DNA from 2 places in the Methylobacterium sp. Leaf85 genome. Region 1 is predicted to be linked to the other one. Evidence: riboswitches for the same ligand, from Rfam matches in the RefSeq annotation. Region 1 holds a riboswitch; the other holds the start of a gene.
The links. Region 1 has a riboswitch for thiamine pyrophosphate ahead of thiC (phosphomethylpyrimidine synthase ThiC). Riboswitches for the same ligand answer to the same signal wherever they lie in the genome.

Region 1 (4,183 bases):
ATCAGGATCTCGATGAGGAAGGCGACGATGGCCGCCACCGTGCAGACCAGGGCGATTCCGAAGCAGCCGAACAGGACGGAGGCCGTGGCTGCATCGCGCAAGGCCCCCACGAACAGCGTCAGCACCGCAATGCCGGTCATGATGCTGCCGAACGAGGCGAGGACCACCGCCACATCGAGCATGAAGGAGCGCCGACGCAGATAGGCCAGCTGGTACGACAGGTGGGCGGCCTCGTCCGCATCCGCCTTCTGCAGCCGGTCGGCGGCGTCATCCACCCGGTCGGCCACCCGCCCCAGGCGCGTGGAGAAGACGTTGAGCAGCGTCGCCAGCGCCGTTAGCAGGAAGGCGGGCGCGAGCGCGATCTGAATGACATGCGCGATGTCGTCGGGAGCGAGGAGAGGACCGGAAGCCATCATGATAGGGCGTTACGCCATGCCGCCCGGCACCGGAAGATGCGCCGTTTCGGAGGTGGACGCGGGTTCCGGATGCCGGTGACAGAACCTCGAGCCTCGACGTCGTCCCTCCTCTGCCGAGCAGACGCGGGGCCATAGATGCGACGAAGCCCCGCGGCAGGGGCTGCGAGGCTTCCGGACTCGGTGAGGGTCAGGCAATCGCGCCAGGACGAAAGGCGTTACTGCGGGCAGCGATGACGCAGGCCGTCATTGCCGAGATAGGTGCCCGACCGCTGATCGTAGGACCGGAAGCGCTGGATGCAGTAGGCCACGTCCTGGTCGGACCCGCCGACATCCTGCTGAACCTCTACCGCACCTCCATAATAGGCCGGCGCGTAGCCGCCGCGGTAATATCCGCCGTCGTAGTAATCGTTGCCGTAATAGCTACTGCCGTAGCCGTAGCCGAGACCGGCGCCCGCGAGGCCTAGACCCAATCCGAGGCCGAGACCGCCATAGCCATATCCTCGGCCGTAGCCACGATTGTAGCCGTAGCCACCACGATTGAATCCGCCGCCGCGGCCATAGCCACCGCCGACGATCGGGCCGCGACCGACGCCGCCCTGTCCTATGCCCTGCCCACGTCCATCCCCCCAGCCTCCCCGGCCAGCCCCCCCCGCGGCGAGTCCGCCGCCACCGATGCCGCCACCGCCCCAGCCTCGCCCCCCGCCACCCGCAGCGGCGAGCCCGCCACCAGCGCTCATGCGGCCACCACCACCGCCGCCACCACCGCCGCCACCACCACCGCCGCCACCCCAGCCACCGCCTTCACGGGCATCGGCCGAGGACGGTACGAACGCGACCGCGCCGAGCAGCGCGGCGGAGGCGAGAATAACTTTGTTCATGGAACACCAGCCTGGTTGTCTTCGGGACATCAGGACTGGCAACGCGCAGCTATTCGAGAAAGCTCCATCAAGTCTGTTGGTTTGAATATCTAATATGACGGCATGATCATTGTCGATTTCCGGGGATTAAAACCGCATGTCCGACAATGGCACTCAACACGCGGGCATCGAGGGGCGGTCGAGCGCCGCCGGGAAGGAAACGGAACCGCCTTTCAGCCGCGCTGGGATATTTGCCTTCGAGATTGACAAAGCGGGCGCGAGCGCAGACTTTCGAATCGTTCCGAGGGGGGCCCCGTTCAGGGGGCTGAGATAGGGCCGCAGCCCTGACCCTTGAACCTGATCCGGCTCATACCGGCGGAGGGACGGGAACTACGCTTGGGTTGTCTGCTCCAGACGAGCGGGTGCCCGTCGTCCTGACGTACCGTTGCGAACCGGATCGCCTCCCACGCCAGGAGCGAATCCGAAATGAACGCACCCGTCCTCCCCAAAGACCTTTCCGGACAAGAACCCGCCAAGGGGCAGCCGCAAGCGGTGACCACCGGCCCGATCATGGGCTCGCGCAAGGTCTATGCGAGCGTGGCAGGCCGTGACGACATCCGGGTGCCGTTCCGCGAGGTCACGTTGAGCGATCCGAAGGAGGCCCCGGTGCGGGTCTACGATCCGTCGGGTCCCTATACCGAGACCGATGCCCGGATCGACCTGAACGCCGGCCTGCCCCTGCTCCGCGACCCGTGGATCGCCAAGCGCGGCTACGCCACGATCACGCCGCGCGCGGTCAAGCCCGAGGACAACGGTTTCGTGCCGGAGGACAAGCTCGTCGCCCCCTGTCCGGCGACGCGCCAGATCCGCAAGGCCGGCCCCGGCCAGATGGTGACGCAGTACGAGTTCGCCAAAGCCGGGATCATCACCGAGGAGATGATCTACGTCGCTCACCGCGAAAACCTCGCCCGCGAGACGATGCTGGAAGGCGCGCAGACCGCACTGGCCGACGGCAACAGCTTCGGCGCGTCGCTCCCCGCCTTCATCACCCCCGAATTCGTGCGCGACGAGGTGGCGCGCGGCCGCGCCATCATCCCGGCCAACATCAACCACCCCGAGGTGGAGCCGATGGCGATCGGCCGCAACTTCCTCGTCAAGATCAACGCCAATATCGGCAATTCGGCCGTGACTTCGTCGGCAGCGGAAGAGGTGGAGAAACTGGTCTGGGCGACCCGCTGGGGCGCCGACACGGTGATGGATCTCTCCACCGGCCGAAATATCCACAACATCCGCTCCTGGATCGTGCGCAACTCGCCCGTCCCCATCGGCACCGTGCCGATCTACCAGGCGCTTGAGAAGGTCGGCGGCGATCCGCTGAAGCTCGACTGGGAGGTCTTCAAGGACACCCTCATCGAGCAGGCCGAGCAGGGCATCGATTACTTCACCATCCATGCGGGCGTGCGCCTCGCCCATGTGCCGCTCACCGCTCGCCGCGTCACCGGCATCGTCTCGCGCGGCGGCTCGATCATGGCGCGTTGGTGCCTCGCCGGGCACCGGGAATCGTTCCTCTACGAGCGGTTCGACGAGATCTGCGACATCATGCGGGCCTACGACGTATCGTTCTCGCTGGGCGACGGCCTGCGCCCCGGCTCCATCGCGGATGCCAACGACGCGGCCCAGTTCGCGGAACTCGAGACCCTCGGCGAACTCACCAAGATCGCCTGGGACAAGGGCTGCCAGACCATGATCGAGGGCCCCGGCCACGTGCCGATGCACAAGATCAAGGTGAACATGGAAAAGCAGCTGGAGGAGTGCGGCGAGGCGCCGTTCTATACCCTCGGCCCGCTGACCACCGACATCGCACCGGGCTACGACCACATCACCTCGGGCATCGGCGCCGCCATGATCGGCTGGTTCGGCTGCGCCATGCTCTGCTACGTCACCCCGAAGGAGCATCTCGGCCTGCCCAACCGCGACGACGTCAAGGAAGGCGTGATCACCTACAAGATCGCGGCCCATGCCGCCGATCTCGCCAAGGGCCATCCGGCGGCGCAGCTGCGTGACGACGCTCTGTCACGCGCCCGGTTCGACTTCCGCTGGGAGGACCAGTTCAACCTGTCCCTCGATCCCGACACGGCGCGCGCCTACCACGACGAGACCCTGCCGAAGGACGCCCACAAGGTCGCGCATTTCTGCTCCATGTGCGGCCCGAAATTCTGCTCGATGAAGATCACGCAGGATCTGCGCGCCGAGGTGCTCGCCATGGAGGCGGCCGGACAGGTGCTGGGCGAGGCCACCCCCATGAGCCAGGCCGAGCGCGAGGCGGGAATGGCGGCGAAATCCGCCGAGTTCCAGGCCGAGGGCGGCAAGCTCTACGTCGACGCGGCCGAATAGGCCGCCCCGCCCCACCCCCTCGCGCCCCGGCGCGAGGGGGCATCGCCCCATCGTCAGGCACCGCTTGCGTAGCGGCTGACGGCGAGGTCCGGCGTGGCGATGTCCGGCGTGCGGCCGGAGATGAGGTCGGCCAGCACCCGACCCGAGCCGCAGGCCATGGTCCAGCCCAGGGTGCCATGGCCGGTATTGGTATAGAGGTTCGGCAGACGCGTTCCGCCGACGATGGGCGTACCGTCCGGCGTCATCGGCCGCAGGCCGGTCCAGAACTTCGCCTGCGAGAGATCCCCGCCCGCCGGGAACAGGTCGCCCACGGAGCGGACCAGGGTTTCCCGGCGCGGTCCGCGCAGGACCGCGCTGAAGCCGGCGAGTTCGGCGGTGCCGCCGACCCGGATGCGGTCGCCGAGCCGGGTGATCGCGACCTTGTAGGTCTCGTCCATCACCGTCGAGACCGGCGCCGCCTCCGCATCGGTGACCGGCAGGGTGAGGGAGTAACCCTTCACCGGATAGATCGGCAGG
Region 2 (4,183 bases), on a different contig from region 1:
CCGTCGATAAGTTCGAGTATCGCCGCGGCTACAAGTTCTCGACCTACGCGACCTGGTGGATCCGGCAGGCGATCACCCGCTCCATCGCCGACCAGGCGCGCACCATCCGCATTCCTGTGCACATGATCGAGACGATCAACAAGATCGTCCGCACCTCGCGCCAGATGCTGCACGAGATCGGCCGCGAGCCCACTCCCGAGGAGCTGGCCGAGAAGTTGGCCATGCCTCTGGAGAAAGTCCGAAAGGTCCTGAAGATCGCCAAGGAGCCGATCTCCCTCGAAACGCCCATCGGCGACGAGGAGGATTCGCATCTCGGCGATTTCATCGAGGACAAGAACGTCGTTCTGCCGATCGATGCGGCGATCCAGTCGAACCTCCGCGAGACCACCACTCGCGTGCTGGCCTCGCTGACGCCGCGCGAGGAGCGGGTGCTGCGCATGCGCTTCGGCATCGGCATGAATACCGACCACACCCTCGAAGAGGTCGGTCAGCAATTCTCGGTGACGCGCGAGCGTATCCGCCAGATCGAGGCGAAGGCGCTGCGCAAGCTCAAGCACCCGAGCCGGTCTCGCAAGCTGCGGAGTTTCCTCGACAATTGAGGGCGGACCGGCCCTCTCCTTCGCGACGAGGGACTGTCTATCGGAAACGACAATGGCGCACCGAAGGGTGCGCCATTGTCGTTTCAGCTCACGTCTTCACGCCAGGGGAGGCTACACGTCGCCCCCGATCCCTTATTGGTTCCCTGCCCGGGCCGGATCGAAGCCGCTCTTGCGCGAATAGATGCTTTCGGCGTCGGGCATGACGGCGCCCGCCACGGGGGTCACGCGCCCGGCGACGCGCTGCTTCTGTCGAGACCCATCCGTCCTGCAACCCGTGCAGAGAGACGCGATGGCCCGTTCCCCGCGACGGGCGATCCGCTCGTTGAAGACCGTCTGACGCCGGCTGCTGGCTTCGTTGGACTCCGAAAAGCTCGACGTCGTCGGAATGCCGGCTTCGTCCCGCGATGCGGGGGGAGCCTGCATGGGTGTGTTGGCGGCGGGAAGCAGGAGGGGGCCGGCCTGCGCGGCCCCGGCAAGCGCCATGGCGATCACGAGGGCGACGGCACGGGGTGCGATAGGCATGGGTGGTTCCGATGACGGGAGTAGAATCTCGGCGTCATGATGAGCCGGTATTGGTCATTTTCACCTTATCATGGCACCAATGGGACGATATTGACTGTCGGACCTGGTGACGAACGTGGCGGCACCCGTTGCCGCCCCGCCCCCTCCGACCCACTTTGGCAACATGCTCGATCTTGGCCCGCCTCATCCCTCGCCGACTGCCGAAGCGGATGGGTCGGAGGCGAACGACGTGCCGTTCGGGTCCCTGCAGGAATGCGTTGCCCTGAGGGACTGGCTCCTGATCGAAGGGGCGCGCCTGCCGCAGGCGGACGACCTCCTGGCGGGGATGTCCGAGCGGCTGATCGCCCTCGGCGTTCCCGTCGACCGGGCATCCACCGCCATCGACACGCTTCATTCCGAGTATTCCGGGGTCGGTCGATTCTGGACCCCCGAGAGCGGATCGACCGTGCGCCTGTTTCCGCACGGGGAAGCGTCCGACAAGGCCTATCACGACAGTCCGTTCTTCACCGTCCACGAGACCGGCGAATGGCTGATGGTCGACCTGAACGACGCGGATGATCTGCGATACTCGATCATCGGCGATCTCAAGGCCGGGGGCTACACGCATTACATCGTGGCGCCGCTGTTCTTCACCAACGGCTCGCGCAACGGCATCACCTTCGCGACCCGCGCCCCGGACGGATTCCGGGACGAGGACATCGCCATACTCCGGTTCGTCATGCCGACCCTGGCTGCGGTGATGGAGATGCGGATCGTCAACAAGACGCTGGATCAGGTCCTGCGCATCTATGTGGGCGACGAGCCGCACCGGGCGATCCTGTCCGGCGACATCCGTCGCGGGCAGGTCAAGCGCATCCGCTCGGCCATCCTGTTCGCCGATATGCGAGACTACACCCAGATCTCCGCCGACATGACGCCCGAGGAAGCCGTCGACCTCCTCAACATCTTCTTCGATTGCCTGGTGCCGGCGGTGGAGCGGGAAGGCGGCGAGGTTCTGAAATATCTCGGCGACGGGCTGCTGGCGATCTTCCGCGAGCGCGGCGACGATCTCGGCGGGGCCGCCAAGGGCGCGCTCATCGCCGCCCGTTCCGCCCTCTCCGCCCTCGACGAGGCGAATGCCATCGGGCGTTTCGCGCAGCCCGTCGTTGCCGGCATCGCGCTTCACCACGGGGAGGCGGCCTACGGCAATGTCGGGTCCGGCGCGCGCCTCGACTTCACCGTCATCGGCCGCGACGTGAATCTGGCGAGCCGGCTCGCGCGCCTGAACAAGATCCTCGGCGAACCGCTCCTCATGTCGAAGCCCTTCGTCGATTTCCTCTGGGACGAATCGGAATCTCTCGGCGAGCACGCGCTCGACGGGTTCGCCGAATCGATGGGCGTCTACCGGCCGGGCCGGACACCGGCGGCACTCTGACACCGGCTGGCCTATCAAACGGCGTCGGTGGGGATTGACCGGAGCGTGCTCCTTGCCCACATCTGGGGTGTTCCAGGGAGATCCCCGTCAAGGGGCTGAGAAACCGATGAGCGTGGACCACGGGTCCGTGCGGCGCGGAAATCCTTCGAACCTGAACCGGCTCATACCGGCGTAGGGATTGGACCGTGGGTTTTCTGTTCAAGGAAGCCCGGCATGCTTCGGATCGGAAGCTGAAGGACACCAATCTCTGCGGATCATCGCGGAGGTTGCCCTTGGACGTCTCAGCCACCCCGAATACCCTGTCGCGCCGGTCCACCGGTCTCGTCATCGACGGTAATGCTCTGCCCGCGCGAAGCGACGTCGTGATCGTGGGCGCCGGTCTGATCGGCCTTTCCGCGGCATGGCGCCTGGCTCGGGCGGGTCTCACCGTCACGGTGATCGAGCGTGACACCGTGGGCGCCGGGGCGAGTCTCGCGGCCACGGGGATGCTCGCGCCCGCGGCGGAACACGAACCGGGCTCCGATCCCCTGCTCCCCCTGGCCCTCGAGAGCTTGGCGCGCTGGCCCGGCTTTCGCGACGAACTCCAGGCCGCCTCCGGTATCGGCATCGATTACCGGGAGGAGGGGACCCTCGTCCTCGCCATCGGGCGCGACGAGGTGGACCGCCTGCGCTTTCGGCACGATCTTCAGATCCGCTCCGGCCTCACGGCGCGCTGGCTGTCGGGGACGGAAGTCCGTGCCCGCGAGCCGGCCCTTCGTCCTTCGGTCACCGCCGGCCTGTTCTGCGCGGAGGATCATCAGGTCGACCCGCCCCTCGTCATGGCGGCGCTCACCCGCGCGGCCCAGGCGGCCGGAGTGACCATCGTCGAGCGATGTCCGGCGGAAGCGCTGGATTGGGAGGGGGGCCGCGTCCGGGGCGTCACGACGCCTCGAGGAACCGCATCGGCCGCGACCGTGATTCTCGCGGCGGGCGCATGGAGCGGGGAGGCCGGACTCCTGCCGGAGGACCTCGCCCTGCCGGTTCGGCCGATCCGCGGCCAGTCGCTGGCGCTGAAGACCACGGCCCGGACGGGCAACCTCTCGCACATGGTGTGGACCGAACAGGTCCACATGGCCCCGAAGGCCGATGGCCATCTCATCGTGGGGGCCACGGTGGAGGATTGCGGCTTCGTTCCCGGCGTCACCGCCGGCGGTCTCTACGCGCTCCTCGAAGGGGCGCGACGCGTGTTGCCCGGCATCGAGGAGATGGAGGTCGAGGCGGTCTGGAGCGGTTTCCGGCCGACGTCCGACGACGATGCGCCGATCATCGACACGCTGGCGCCCGGCCTCGTGGCGGCCACCGGCCATCACCGCAATGGATACCTCCTGGCTCCGGCCACGGCCGACGCCGTCTGCGCCCTTCTCACCACCGGCGCGCTGCCCGATTTCGCGCGCGGCTTCGGCCTCGCCCGGTTTCGGCGGCCCGCGCGGGCCGAGAGGAGGGCTTTCGCATGAGGCTCACCATCAATGGGCACCCGCGCGAGGTCGAGGCGGCGGACCTGTCGACCCTCTTCCAAGTCGAGGCGGAGGAGACGGGGATCGAGAGCCCGCAGGGCATCGCCATCGCGCTGAACGGCACCGTCATCCGCCGTCGCGACTGGGAGACGACC

Region 2: linked by a shared signal. The riboswitch ahead of thiO (glycine oxidase ThiO) and the one ahead of thiC (phosphomethylpyrimidine synthase ThiC) in region 1 are both predicted to bind thiamine pyrophosphate.

Annotation. Positions count from the first base shown of each region.
Region 1 covers NZ_LMME01000002.1:75,441-79,623, forward strand. The annotation lists gene ASF08_RS02905 (DUF2721 domain-containing protein) at 1-416, opposite strand, end outside; gene ASF08_RS23645 (BA14K family protein) at 632-1,294, opposite strand; TPP riboswitch at 1,568-1,674, shown strand; gene thiC (phosphomethylpyrimidine synthase ThiC) at 1,760-3,667, shown strand; gene ASF08_RS02920 (D-amino acid dehydrogenase) at 3,721-4,183, opposite strand, start outside.
Region 2 covers NZ_LMME01000032.1:81,501-85,683, forward strand. The annotation lists gene rpoD (RNA polymerase sigma factor RpoD) at 1-599, shown strand, start outside; gene ASF08_RS18160 (hypothetical protein) at 732-1,121, opposite strand; gene ASF08_RS18165 (adenylate/guanylate cyclase domain-containing protein) at 1,285-2,535, shown strand; TPP riboswitch at 2,601-2,731, shown strand; gene thiO (glycine oxidase ThiO) at 2,802-4,028, shown strand; gene thiS (sulfur carrier protein ThiS) at 4,025-4,183, shown strand, end outside.